Regions from separate parts of the Arthrobacter sp. TMN-50 genome, predicted to be linked through region 1. Evidence: riboswitches for the same ligand, from Rfam matches in the RefSeq annotation. Region 1 holds a riboswitch; each other region holds the start of a gene.
What was found. A riboswitch is a leader RNA that binds a small molecule or an ion and turns the genes downstream of it on or off. The one in region 1 is predicted to bind S-adenosylmethionine.
Positions count from the first base shown of each region.

Region 2: linked by a shared signal. The riboswitch ahead of ACX80A_RS11520 (MetQ/NlpA family ABC transporter substrate-binding protein) and the one ahead of metX (homoserine O-acetyltransferase MetX) in region 1 are both predicted to bind S-adenosylmethionine.
Region 3: linked by a shared signal. The riboswitch ahead of ACX80A_RS00630 (aminotransferase class V-fold PLP-dependent enzyme) and the one ahead of metX (homoserine O-acetyltransferase MetX) in region 1 are both predicted to bind S-adenosylmethionine.

Region 1 is NZ_JBTNDG010000006.1:115,148-119,483, forward strand. It holds gene ACX80A_RS09575 (DeoR/GlpR family DNA-binding transcription regulator) at 1-538, shown strand, start outside; gene ACX80A_RS09580 (CPBP family intramembrane glutamic endopeptidase) at 569-1,372, shown strand; gene ACX80A_RS09585 (VOC family protein) at 1,400-2,041, opposite strand; SAM riboswitch class IV at 2,160-2,294, shown strand; gene metX (homoserine O-acetyltransferase MetX) at 2,313-3,479, shown strand; gene ACX80A_RS09595 (SGNH/GDSL hydrolase family protein) at 3,522-4,336, opposite strand, start outside.
Region 2 is NZ_JBTNDG010000009.1:67,899-72,234, reverse strand. It holds gene ACX80A_RS11525 (putative bifunctional diguanylate cyclase/phosphodiesterase) at 1-1,337, shown strand, start outside; SAM riboswitch class IV at 1,505-1,621, shown strand; gene ACX80A_RS11520 (MetQ/NlpA family ABC transporter substrate-binding protein) at 1,820-2,701, shown strand; gene ACX80A_RS11515 (methionine ABC transporter ATP-binding protein) at 2,771-3,799, shown strand; gene ACX80A_RS11510 (methionine ABC transporter permease) at 3,799-4,336, shown strand, end outside.
Region 3 is NZ_JBTNDG010000001.1:128,175-132,510, forward strand. It holds gene rsgA (ribosome small subunit-dependent GTPase A) at 1-783, shown strand, start outside; gene ACX80A_RS00620 (cold-shock protein) at 886-1,089, shown strand; gene hisN (histidinol-phosphatase) at 1,255-2,064, shown strand; SAM riboswitch class IV at 2,120-2,233, shown strand; gene ACX80A_RS00630 (aminotransferase class V-fold PLP-dependent enzyme) at 2,269-3,633, shown strand; gene ACX80A_RS00635 (class I SAM-dependent methyltransferase) at 3,729-4,336, shown strand, end outside.

The DNA.
Region 1 (4,336 bases):
GATTCCCAAAGGGGCGGTGATTGGGCTGTGCGGCGGGACCACCAGTACGGCCATAGCGTCGGCCCTCAGTAAGCGCAGTGACCTGATGGAACCCTCGAACAAGCCCACCCTCACCGTTGTCACCAATGCAATCAACATTGCCGCCCAGTTAGCTGTCCGGCCGAACTTCAAGATTATGGTCACCGGCGGAATCGTCAACCCACGATCCTACGAACTCGTCGGATCGTACGCTGACGCGGTGCTGCAGCGGGTAGCCCTGGACTTCGCTTTCGTGGGAGTCAACGGACTGGATCCGATCGTGGGACCCACCATCAGCGACGAAGGTGAGGCTGCGGTCAACGCGATGGTCGCCAGACGCGCGTCCACCGCCTATGTCGTTGCCGACTCATCAAAGATCGGCACCCGCCGTTTCGCCACCATGACTGGCTATACCTTCAGCAATCTGATCACCGATTCAGGGATCACCGACGATCAACTGCAGGCCTTCGAGAAGCACGGCACTGCGGTGATCGTCGCGCCGACGGTGGGGCCCGACTAGCACCAAGGAACGCCCACTAGGATGGCTGGCATGTCCACCGAACCACCTAAGGCGCCGGCCACGTCGAGCGCCGCCGAAAGCTCCGCACCCGTTCAGCGCCGGCGGATCACCGCAGAGATCACCATCGTCCTCGGACTGTCCCTCGGCCAATCCGCCGTGTACGCCGTGGTGAATCTGTTGGACAAACTGAGCAAGGCGCCCCTCGCGGCGCAGACCACCCGGCTAAACCCGGTCCTCAACGACCGACAGTATTTCGACCTGGCGTACCAACTACTGGGCATTTTCTTCGCCCTGGTCCCCGTCTTCCTGGTCCTGCTTTTGCTCACCGAGCCCGGCAAATCGGCGTTCCGAACTTTGGGATTCACTTTCAGCAACCCGAAGACCGACTTCGGGTTGGGTGTCGGTCTCGCGGCAGTGATCGGTGCTGGCACGGTGGGCGTGTATGCGGCGGGTCGTGCGCTGGGGATTACGACGGCGATCGAACCCGCAGCGCTCGACGCCTACTGGTGGACGGTACCCGTCCTGATCCTTTCAGCGGTGCGCTATGCGGTGCTCGAAGAGGTCATTGTGGTGGGCTACCTCTTCCACCGGCTCCGGCAGCTCGGCTGGTCGGCGCCGGTGATCATCCTTACGAGTGCCCTACTCCGGGGGAGCTACCACCTGTACCAGGGCTTCGGGCCGTTCATCGGCAACTTCATCATGGGCCTGATCTTTGGCTACGCCTACACGAGGACCAAACGGGTGATGCCCCTGGTTATTGCCCACGCGGTCCTCGACATCGCCGGGTTTGTGGGCTTCGCCCTCTTCGGCCCGGCGATCGGAATCGGCGCGTAGCAACGGCGACCCCTTTACACGGGCTGGCTAGATTTCCACCAGGCCATTGGCTGTCTGGAAGGTCACCGACATGACGCCCGGGGTGCCGTTCGGCGCCACCCAGTGCACTGCGACGCCATCGAGAGGCTCAGTGGCGTCGGTGCCCAGCCACTCGGCGATGCGATCGGGGGAGCCGGCGATCGTCAGCGAATCAAGGCGGGCCGACGCCGGTTTGGCCTGCGACGGATGAAGTGCCTCGGTACCGTCGTCCCACCGCAGCATGTAGGGGACCTGCGGGTCAGCGATGAGCCCCTTGATCCCGATCTGCTGCCAGGTTAGTTCCTGCCCATCCGGAAATTTGCGGTTACCCGGCACGGCGCTCCGGCCCAGCCGCTGCTCGAATGGGGCCAGATCGTCCACCGCGACGCACCAGCCCATCCAACCGCCGCCAGCTTCGGAGCGGGCACGCACTGCCTGCCCGAACGGAGCTTTGTCCGAGGCCGGGTGGTTCAGCACCTCGACCACTTCCAGGTACTGGCCATTGAGCATCGGGAAGATCATGTTCCGGGTGCCGAAGCGGGGGTGTACACCACCCTTTACAGGGTCGACGCCCAGGGCGTCGGAAATCCTCCCAGCAGTTGCTACGAGGCCGTCGGGTTCACAGGCATATGAGACATGGTCCAAGCGCATGGCCTTAGTTTGGCACTTTGTGATCTGTGTCTCGACTTAGGGTACCCTTACCATGTCTTCAGGCCACAGACGTTCACATATTTGCGCCGGGAGGTGCTTTTCGGGTTATCTAGGAATAGGTCACGAGTGCCAGCACGGAGCGGAACGCCCGCTCCACCAAGCCCCGGCTTGCTGGACGGCAACCCTCCTTCGCGGTGGGGTGCCCCGGGTGACGACCAGGCGGCGGGCAGGGTGTCAGGCGCAAGCGCGAACTCCAAGGCGGGCGATACCAGTGGCAACACTTCACACGACACAGCAGGGCCCCGGCCCGGGGGCGCCCAGCGACGCCTCCCTGGCCCCTGCTGAAGGTCTCGACGGCGTCCTCCGCACTCGCAGCCTTGGGGCCTTCACTTGTGAAACCGGGGGGCACCTCCCCGACCTCACCCTCGCGTACGAAAGCTGGGGCACCCTCAACGACGATCGATCCAACGCCGTCCTGATCCAGCACGCGCTGACCGGCAGTTCCCACGTCGCCCGCGGCGACTCGGCTGAGGACGGCTGGTGGGACCAGCTGGTCGGCCCCGGGAAAACCATCGACACCACCCGATATTTTGCCGTGTCCATCAACATGCTCGGCGGGTGTTACGGGTCAACGGGACCGGCTACCGCGGATCCCGACGGCGTCCCCTGGGGTTCGCGGTTCCCCTACATCACGGTCCGGGACTCGGTCCGAGCTGAAGCACTTCTCGCGGATGCCCTAGGCATCGGGCAGTGGCATTCGGTGGTCGGTGGGTCACTTGGGGGGGCCAGGGCCCTGGAGTGGGCCCTTCTGTACCCGGACCGGGTCAACCGGTGTGCGGTAATTGCGTGCACGGCGGCCAGTTCGGCCGAGCAGATTGCCTTTGCCCAGGCGCAGCTTCGGTCCATCCGGTTGGACCCGGGCTTCGCTGGCGGTGACTATTACCCGGGCCCCGGGCCGGTTGACGGACTGGGGCTGGCGCGACGGATTGCCCACATCACCTACCGGTCCGAGCCCGAACTTGAGCACCGCTTTGGCCGGACCGCCCAGGGCGGTGAGACGCCGTTCGGTTCCCCGGATCCCGCGGACCGTGGTCGCTACCAGGTGGAAAGCTACCTCGATCATCAGGCCGACAAACTGGTGGAACGGTTCGACGCCAATAGCTACGTTCTGCTGACTGAAGCCCTCATGGGCCACGACGCCGGCCGCGACCGGGGCACCCTGCAGGATGCTCTCCGGAACGTCAGCGCCGAGTTCTTCATTGCGGCGGTGGATTCGGACCGGCTGTATTACCCGGGCCAGTCCCGCGTCCTGGCGAAGGCCCTGCCGGGTGAGGTGCCGGTGCACATGATCAACTCTCCGATCGGTCACGACGCTTTTCTGACGCAAATCCAGCAACTTGACGGACTGCTCCGGGAGGCCTTCTACTCCGCGCCCTGACGCAATATATCGTCGTCGCCGGGTGGCCAGCATGGTGGGTCCCTAACCGGCGGCGCCCGGTGGCATTCCCGGGCCGAAGATGGGGGCAGCGTCGGGTCGTTTGGCCAGTATGCCGTCCCCGGCGGATTGGCGCCGCAACCGGCGCAGTACCCAGGGCACGAAATAGACCTTGGCCCACACCAGATCCTCGGTTCGGGCGGTACGCCACCTCTTATGGGGGAGCGGCTGTGGTTCGAGGGCCGTCAGAGAGTGGGGGACGGCGAGGGTTTCGAGCACCATCATGGCGATGGTGTGGTGGCCCAGCGGTGAGAAATGAAGTCGGTCGTCGTCCCACATCCGGGGGCTGACCAGCTGCCGCAAGGCCCACATATCGGCGATCAGCGCGTCGTGGTGGGCGGCGATGATCCTCAGGTTCTCGTTGTAGATGGCGGTCCTGGACCGGAAGTTGCCGAGCACGGATTCCCGCGCATCGGGGCCCGTGAACAGCACCACGGTCGCGTGATCGGCGCGCAACGCCCCGACGGCGTCATCCAGGCGCGCCGCCAACTGGTCAGGATCGCCACCGGGGCGGATCAGGTCGTTACCGCCGGCCGAAATGGTGATCAGGTCCGGTTTCAACGCCAGGGCCGGCTCCACCTGTTGGTCCACAATCTGTTGCAGCAACCGGCCACGGACCGCGAGGTTGGCGTACGCGAAATCATCGCGGCTCCTGCTGAGTTCTTCGGCCACCCGGTCGGCCCAGCCACGGTTGCCACCCACGCTCTCGGGATTGGGGTCCCCAATACCCTCGGTAAACGAGTCGCCCAGCGCCACATATCGCGTCCAGGGGTGAGGGGTGCTGTTCTGGGCAGGGTGAG
Region 2 (4,336 bases), on a different contig from region 1:
CAAGCTTTGACCATCTGATGACCCATGACCCGCTCACGGGCCTGCTCAATAGGGCTGGGTTCCTCACCGAGCTTCGGGTTCTCCTGGCAGAGCCGACCGCAAACGAGCGGAACCGAGCGATCCTTATTCTGGATCTCGACCACTTCAGGGCGGTCAACGTGGACCTGGGGATCGCTGCCGGAGATGAGACACTCAACGTAGTGGCCCAGCGGCTCGCTGCCGCAGTCCATCTCCCCGCGGTCATCGCCCGGTTGTCCGGGGTCGAATTCGCCGTCGTGAGTGATTTTGTTGGTGCAGCAGATGCGCAATTGTTGGCCACGGAGCTACTTTCAGTCCTGAGCGCTCCGATGGTTGTCGGCAACTCCACGGTTGAAATCACGGTCAGTATTGGGGTCGCGGTGGCCAACAGGAACGAGACCCCTGACCGACTTGTCGGGCGCGCCGCCGCAGCCCTGTATCAGGCAAAGAAGCGTGGCCATAACCGGTGCGAAGTGGAGTTCGGCCATGACGATCCCGACGACGGACGGCTCAACCGGCGTAGCGAACTGCGCCGGGCCATCGAGGACGAAGAGTTTCGCCTCTTCTACCAGCCGCAGATTGACCTCAGCAACGGCCAGATGAATGGATTCGAGGCATTGGTGCGCTGGGATCACCCCGATAAGGGCCTGCTGGCACCGTCAGCTTTCATCGACTTCGCCGAAGAGTCGGGTCTGATCCTGCCGCTTGGCGCCTGGGTGATCGATGCAGCCGTGGCGCAACAGGCCGAGTGGCACCGGTCAGCGCCGGGCCGGCCGCCGGTTCGTATGTCAGTCAATATCTCGGCCATCCAGCTTAGCGATCCGCGCCTTGAAGAAGTGGTCACCGCGGCACTCCTCCGCCACAACGTGGACCCGGGACTCCTCACCCTTGAGATCACCGAAACGGCGCTTACCGAAGACCCGGTTGCCGCATTGCGGACCCTGGAGATCCTCAATGCGCTCGGCGTGCGCCTGGCAATCGACGACTTCGGCACCGGCCAATCCAGCCTCACCTATCTCAAGTTTTTCCCAATCGACGAGCTGAAAATCGACCAGTCATTCGTTGCAGGACTCACTACCGACAGTAAAGACCACGCGATTGTGGCTTCCTGCATCCAGCTCGCCCATGCGACGAGCCTGATTGCTGTTGCCGAGGGCGTTGAGACACAAGATCAGTTGCACACACTGAATGGGCTGGGATGCGACCTCGCTCAAGGCTACTTCTATACCCGTCCCATGTCGGCCGAGGACCTCGAACCGTGGTTCGCACCACGGCCCGACAATGTGCGCCTGGGCGATCATTGTTTGGTCAATCAGTAGCGGCCGCAGCGATACAGGTCGGGAAGCCGACTGATCGACTCCTCTTTCCCAAGGGCGATTCTTCCACCGGGGCCGCATGAACGGGACGGCTATGCCGCGCCGTTTATGACGATCCATAACGGCGACGTTTTGACCCACTAAATTTTCTGCCCTAGCGTGATCTCCAGAATCAAGAGTGTCAACCAAAGGCCCTGGCCGGTTGACCAGCAACCCTCTCCCGTAGCGGGGTGCTCCAGGTGAAGATTTGGTCGCCGGAACAAGTCCCCGGACGGCAAGTACGGCGTACCCGGTACTGACCCCGTTGAGGGATCGTGGTGGTTACCGCCCGCGATCCTGAAGCGAGCCAGCATGTAGCCCCAAGGAAATTCCGCCCGAATGTCGCTGCAGTTTTCGCAGCACTTCGAACACTTCTTATCTCCTGATCCAGCGGCCACCCGTCCAGTGTTCCCCGTCGGCTGGATCTAACTCAAAGGAAAATCATCATGAAATCCCGGAAACTTCTGTCTATCGCCGTCGTCCCCTTCCTCGCTTTTGCCGTTGCGTGCGGCTCCGCGGAGGGCTCCGAGTCCGGCAGCGAAAGCATCAAACTCGGCGTCGTGGGCGCCAGCGACCCGGAGTGGGGCCTGCTGACCGAGGCCGCTGCCGAGGAAGGCATCGACCTGGAAGTCATCGACTTTGCCGAATATACCCAGCCCAACCCTGCCCTGAGCGAGAGCGAACTGGACCTCAATCAGTTCCAGCACTTGGTGTATCTCGCTCGTTACAACGTCTCCAGCGGCGAAGAGCTCACTCCGATCGGGTCAACCGCCATCTACCCGCTGGGCCTGTACTCCACCCAGTACGGATCGGTCGAGGAGATCCCTGAAGGCTCAACGGTCGCCATCCCCAACGACGAAAGCAACCTCGCCCGCGGGCTGCTGGTGCTCCAGTCCGCCGGACTGGTAGTGCTCGACGACGGCGGGAGCGCCTTCTCCACGATCGACGATATCGACGAAGAAGCCTCCAAGGTTACCGTCACGACTCTTGAAGCGTCATTGACGCCCACATCGCTGCCCGACGTCGCGGCCGCCATCATCAACAACGACTTCGTGCAGGATGCCGGCCTGAACTTCGAGGACGCCATAGCCCAGGATGATCCGGCGGATCCGGCGGCCGCCGCGTACGTAAACGTCTTCGCCGCCCGCGCAGGCGAGGAAACCAACGAGACCTACCAGAAGCTGGTCAGCATCTACCAGGAAAACCAGGAAGTTCAGGACGCCGTTCAGGAGACCTCGGGTGGGACCGCCGAGTTCCTCCAGGTCACCCCTGAGGAGCTGCAGACGACCCTCGGCACCGTCGAGGAAGACACCCGCGCCCAAGGCTAGCCAGTCCTCCCTCTCCTGCGGCCGGCCCGCGATCCCGGCCGGCCGCAGAGTCATTCATCAAGGAATTTCATGCCTCTCATTTCATTGCAGGGCGTCACCAAAAGCTTCCCGCCGGGCCGCCGCGGCGACGCCCCGGTGCACGCCATTGACAACGTCAGTCTCGACATCGAGGCCGGGGAAATCTACGGAATCATCGGCTACTCCGGTGCGGGTAAAAGCACCCTGGTTCGCCTGATCAACGCCCTCGAAAAGGCCACCAGCGGCACCATCATCGTCGACGGCCAACAGGTCACCGGCGTCCCGGACAGACAGTTGCGTAGGCTGCGTCTTGACATCGGAATGATCTTTCAGCAGTTCAATTTGTTCAACGCCAAAACGGTGTGGAACAACGTCGCCTACCCCCTGCGCGTCGCGGGGAAGAGCCGCGACGAGATCCGGGCGCGCGTCACTGAACTCCTCGACTTTGTGGGGCTGGCGGACAAGGCTTCCAATTATCCGGAACAGCTGTCCGGTGGCCAGAAGCAGCGCGTCGGCATCGCCCGGGCGCTGGCCACCTCACCGAAAATCCTGCTCGCTGATGAGGCAACGTCGGCCCTGGACCCCGAAACCACTCATGAAGTGCTCCGCCTGCTGCGAAGAGTCAACGAGGAATTGGGCATCACCATCGTGGTGATCACCCACGAGATGGACGTGATCCAGACCCTCGCCACAAAAGTGGCGGTGATGGACAGTGGCCGGATCGTGGAACAGGGTGACGTGTTCGACGTCTTTTCCACACCGCGCGAAGCCTCCTCACAACGGTTCGTCTCCACAGTGGTGCGGGGGATTCCCTCAGCTGACGAACTCGCAGTTCTGCAGGAGCGGCACACCGGCCGGATTGTCACCTTCTCCTTCCGCGACGGGGATTCCTCCCAGGCATCGGTCTTCCTCGAATTGGCGGCGGCGGGCGTCGAGTTCGAGCTGATCTATGGCGGCATCAACGACATTCGGGGGCGGGCGTTCGGCCATCTCACCCTCGCACTCACCGGGCCCGACGGCGCTGTTGACGCGGCACTGACCGGCCTGTCCGGTCGCATTACTGTGAAGGAGCTCAGCTGATGGATTCCCTCATTACCCTTACCCCAGAACTGTGGGAGGCCACCTACGAAACCCTCTACATTGTCGGGTTCAGCCTGCTCTTCGGCGGGTTCGGCGGACTCCTGCTCGGCATCGGCCTCTACACCACGCGGGCCGGGAGCATACTCGGCAACAGCGCCGTGTTCAGTACCCTGAACATCATTGTCAACATCTTCCGGCCCATCCCTTTCATCATCTTCCTCGCCGCCGCACAGCCTCTGGCCCGGGCGGTCACCGGAACCGGGATTGGTAACAGCGCCATCATCTTCACGCTGTCGCTGGCCGCCGCGTTCGGGATCAGCCGCATCGTTGAACAGAACCTGCTGACTGTCCAACCCGGGGTCATTGAGGCGGCACGATCAGTTGGCGCCGGACGCCTGCGCATCATCCTGACCATCCTCCTCCCCGAAGCCCTCGGGCCGCTGATCCTCGGGTACACGTTCATCTTTGTGGCCTTGGTCGACATGTCGGCAGTCGCCGGGTACGTGGGCGGCGGAGGGTTGGGTAACTTCGCCATCC
Region 3 (4,336 bases), on a different contig from region 1:
GACACCGACCCGGTAGAACGTGCAGTGGTCGCTAACGCCGACCAGCTGGTGATTGTTGTGGCGGCAGCCAACCCGGAACCAAGAACAGGATTCATTGACCGGGCGCTGGTGGCGGCGTACGACGCCGGTATCCAACCGATCCTCTGCGTGACCAAAGCAGACCTGCGGGATCCTGCCGGGTTGCTCGACAACTATCGACACCTTGATCTGCCGGTCATCATCAGCCGGACCGCCGCCGATGCCGATGGGGTTGACAGCACCTCGGACGACGGATTGTCCGCCCGGCTCCTCGGCGATGCAGTGAGTCAGTTGCGGTCCCACCTCGACGGTAAGGTCAGTGTGCTGCTGGGTCACTCAGGGGTTGGGAAGTCCACCATGGTCAACGCGTTGACCGGATCCAACCGGGCCACCGGCGGGGTCAATGCTGTGACGGGGCGCGGCCGGCACACGTCGTCGTCGGCGGTCGCGTTGAAGGCCGGCGATTCTCTGCCCGGAACGTGGATCATCGATACCCCTGGCATTCGCTCGTTTGGTCTCGCCCATGTCGACCCTGACCGGATTCTTCAGGCGTTCCCCGATCTGGAACCCGGCACCGCCGAATGTGCGCGGGGCTGCAGGCATGACCGGCTCGCAGTGAGGTGTGGCCTCGATCCCTGGGTACGGGACGGGCTGGCGGGCGTATCGGGTCCGGTACGGCTTGCCTCGCTGCGGCGTTTGCTGGGTGCAAGCGTCCCTGAGCCCAAGGGAAATATGCAGGAAGCCAAACAGCTCGGCGAACAATAGACCTGATACGCTTGAAGAAGTTGCAGTGTTGCGCCCCAGGCTGACACCGCAACGAGAACCCCGAAGCACGGGGGGATTCTCACACACAAGGAATATGAAAAAATGGCAACAGGTACAGTCAAATGGTTCAACGCTGAAAAGGGCTTTGGATTCATTGCTCCTGACGACGGCGGCGCGGATGTATTCGCCCACTTCTCGGCAATCAACTCCAGCGGATTCCGCGCGCTCGAAGAGAACCAGAAGGTCAACTTCGAGACCACGCAGGGCCCCAAGGGACCGCAGGCCGAGAACATCACCGTTATCTAGTAACCCCTAGACGTAGTCCGTCCCACTGGACGGCTCCCCACAGGACACCGAAGCGGCTCATCGCCGCCGGTGTCCTGTGCTGTTTAAGGGTCTTCGCTCGATCAGTGGTGCCACAGGCGGGAGAGCGTCCCGCACTATGGCGATGTTAGGCGATAGGTTGAAGGTATGAACCACCGCCAAAGTTATAACGATGATCTGCGCCTTGCCCATGTGATGGCCGATTCTGTAGACGACCAGACGATGTCGCGATTCAAGGCCCTTGATCTGGTGGTCGAAACCAAACCCGATCTCACGCCCGTCACCGACGCCGATAAGGCAGCCGAGGAGTCGATTCGGGGCCAGCTATCCCGCGCCCGCCCCCGCGACGCGGTCCTCGGCGAAGAGTTCGGTAGCAGTGGCGCCGGCTCACGTCGCTGGATCATCGACCCAATCGACGGCACTAAAAGTTTTGTGCGGGGCGTCCCGGTCTGGGCCACCCTGATCGCCCTCGTGGATGAGGGCCAGCCGGTTGTTGGCTTGGTCAGCGCCCCCGCCCTCGGTAAACGCTGGTGGGCGGCCACCGGCACCGGCGCCTACATGGGTAAATCGTTGGCGGCAGCGACCCGGCTCAAGGTGTCAAACGTGTCGCGGCTTGAAGACGCTTCGCTGTCCTATTCAAGCCTGTCGGGCTGGAAGGAACGCGGAAACCTGCCGGAATTCCTGACGCTGACCGATTCGGTCTGGCGCACTCGCGCGTATGGCGACTTCTGGTCCTACTGCCTGGTCGCTGAGGGCGCCGTCGACATCGCCTGCGAACCCGAGCTGAACCTATATGACATGGCGGCGCTGGTACCGATCATCACCGAGGCCGGCGGCCGCTTCACCTCCCTCGAGGGCACGGACGGCCCCTTCGGCGGCAACGCCCTGGCCACCAACAGCACGCTGCACAACGATGTGCTGCAGATCCTCAACCCCGATGTGGATGACCTACTTTAAGATTCCGTAATAAAATAAACCCGGGCACACCTCGTGCCCTAGGCTGTTTGCTATTGGTCACGAGTGCCAGCGCTAAACCCCGGTTTGCTGGCCGGCAACCCTCCCGTCGCGGCGGGGTGCCCCGGGTGACGACCAGGCCGTACCCGAGCGGGTATGGCAAGCGCGGACACCCCTGCGTGGGGTCCACATTTCTGGAGACCCTTCATGACCATTGCACCCAGTACACTGGCTCAGCACCCAGCCAGGGCCGTGGCCCCGTTGGCCGACGTCGTCGGGAGCGGCCTGCGGGTCCCGGTCCTCGGGGGTGGTGAGGTTAGGTACGTCAACCTTGACTACGCGGCGTCTGCCCCTGCCCTGGCCGAGGTGCAGGAGTTTGTCACCACTGTCCTGCCCTACTACGCAAGCATCCACCGGGGCGCCGGCTATACCTCCCAGGTGTCCACTTCGCTGTATGAGAATGCCAGAACAGCGATCCGCGGGTTCGTGGGCGGACGTGGTGGTGACACGGTGATCTTCACCCGCAACACCACCGATTCACTGAATCTCCTCGCCGGGTGCGTCCCCGCCACGGGTGACGTGCTGTACCTCGACATTGAGCACCACGCCAATCTGCTCCCCTGGCAGCAGTTACCGCACCGCAGCCTCACCGCCGGTACGACGCTCGCCGATACCCTGGACCGGGTCCGCGCCGAGCTGGCCGCCGGCGGGGTGACCCTGCTGGCGGTCTCCGGCGCATCAAATGTCACCGGCGAGGTGCTTCCGGTCAGGGAGCTGGCGCGACTGGCCCATGCCTACGGTGCACGGATCGTCGTGGATGCAGCGCAACTGGCCCCGCACCGTCGGATCGACATCAGCCGGGACGGTATCGACTATGTGGCGTTCTCGGGTCACAAGCTCTACGCGCCGTTCGGCGCGGGGGTGCTGGTGGGCCGTTCCGACTGGCTGGATGCCGGTACCCCCTATCTCGCCGGCGGCGGAGCGGTGCGCCAGGTCAGGGCCGATTCTGTGTCCTGGGCCACCGGGCCGGCCCGGCATGAGGGCGGCTCACCCAATGTGGTGGGCGCCGGCGCGCTCGCCCACGCAGCGGGCATGCTCGCAGCGCTCGATCACAGCGCCTGGCAATCCCACGAACAGGCACTCCGGTCCGCTTTGGTCTCCGGCCTCGCCGGGCTGCCCGGAGTCAGCGTCCACCGACTCTTCCCCGACAGCGCCGAACCGATCGGCGTCGTCAATTTTTCGGTCGCCGGGTACGACGCCGGACTGGTAGCCGCCTACCTCTCCGCCGAACACGGGGTGGGGCTCCGCGATGGCAGGTTCTGCGCACATCCGCTGCTCACCCGGCTCGGTCTCCCCTCGGGATCGCTGAGGGCCAGCGTCGGACTCGGATCGCAACTCGCCGATGTGGAGCGCCTGCTCGGGGCCCTCCGGTCCCTCTTGACCCACGGCCTGACCGCTGACTATATCGTCGACGAGGAACGCTGGGTTCCTGCGGTCGAAACCCGCACCTTCCCGGCTTGGGCTCCCCATACGCCGGGGACGGCCGGCGCGGCGCCGTACACCAGCGAATAGCCGACCGCAGGTTCCCTCCCTCTGATTCTGCCCCCCAGTGCGCGATACCCTAGGCACAGGCCCACCCTGTCCCGTCCTGCGAAGGAGAACACACTATGCCCCGCGGCGGCCCACGTCTGCATGCCACCCGGCGGATTCACCTTGCCGGCGGCTACCTCGACGACGGTGAACAATACGACAGGGTCCGGCCCGGCTACCCGGCAGAGAGCGTCGACTGGGTCGTAGCCGCCGGGGCCTCGACCGCGGCCGACGTCGGCGCGGGCACGGGACTCTTCACCGCGGAGCTGGTGAAGCGCGGACTGGACGTCACCGCCGTCGATCCCTCCCACAGCATGCTTGACGTGCTCCGGACCAAGCTCCCCCAGGTGACCACCGTGGTGGGTACGGCCGAAGCGACCGGGCTGGCGGCAGCCTCGGTCCAGCTGGTCTCGATCGCGCAGGCCTGGCACTGGCTCGACCCAGCGGCGGCGGCCAGGGAATCGGCCCGCATCCTCGTTCCCGGCGGCCAGATTGCTCTCCTCTGGAACCAGTTGGACGTTTCGCTCCCGTGGGTGCACCGACTCAGCCGGATCATGCACGCCGGGGATGTCTACAAGCCCGATCATCGGCCGGCAATCGGGCAGGCTTTTGGTCGGCCCGAACATCTGGCGGCGCGCTGGACCCAGACCCTGACCACCGCAGACATCGTGGAGCTGGCTAAATC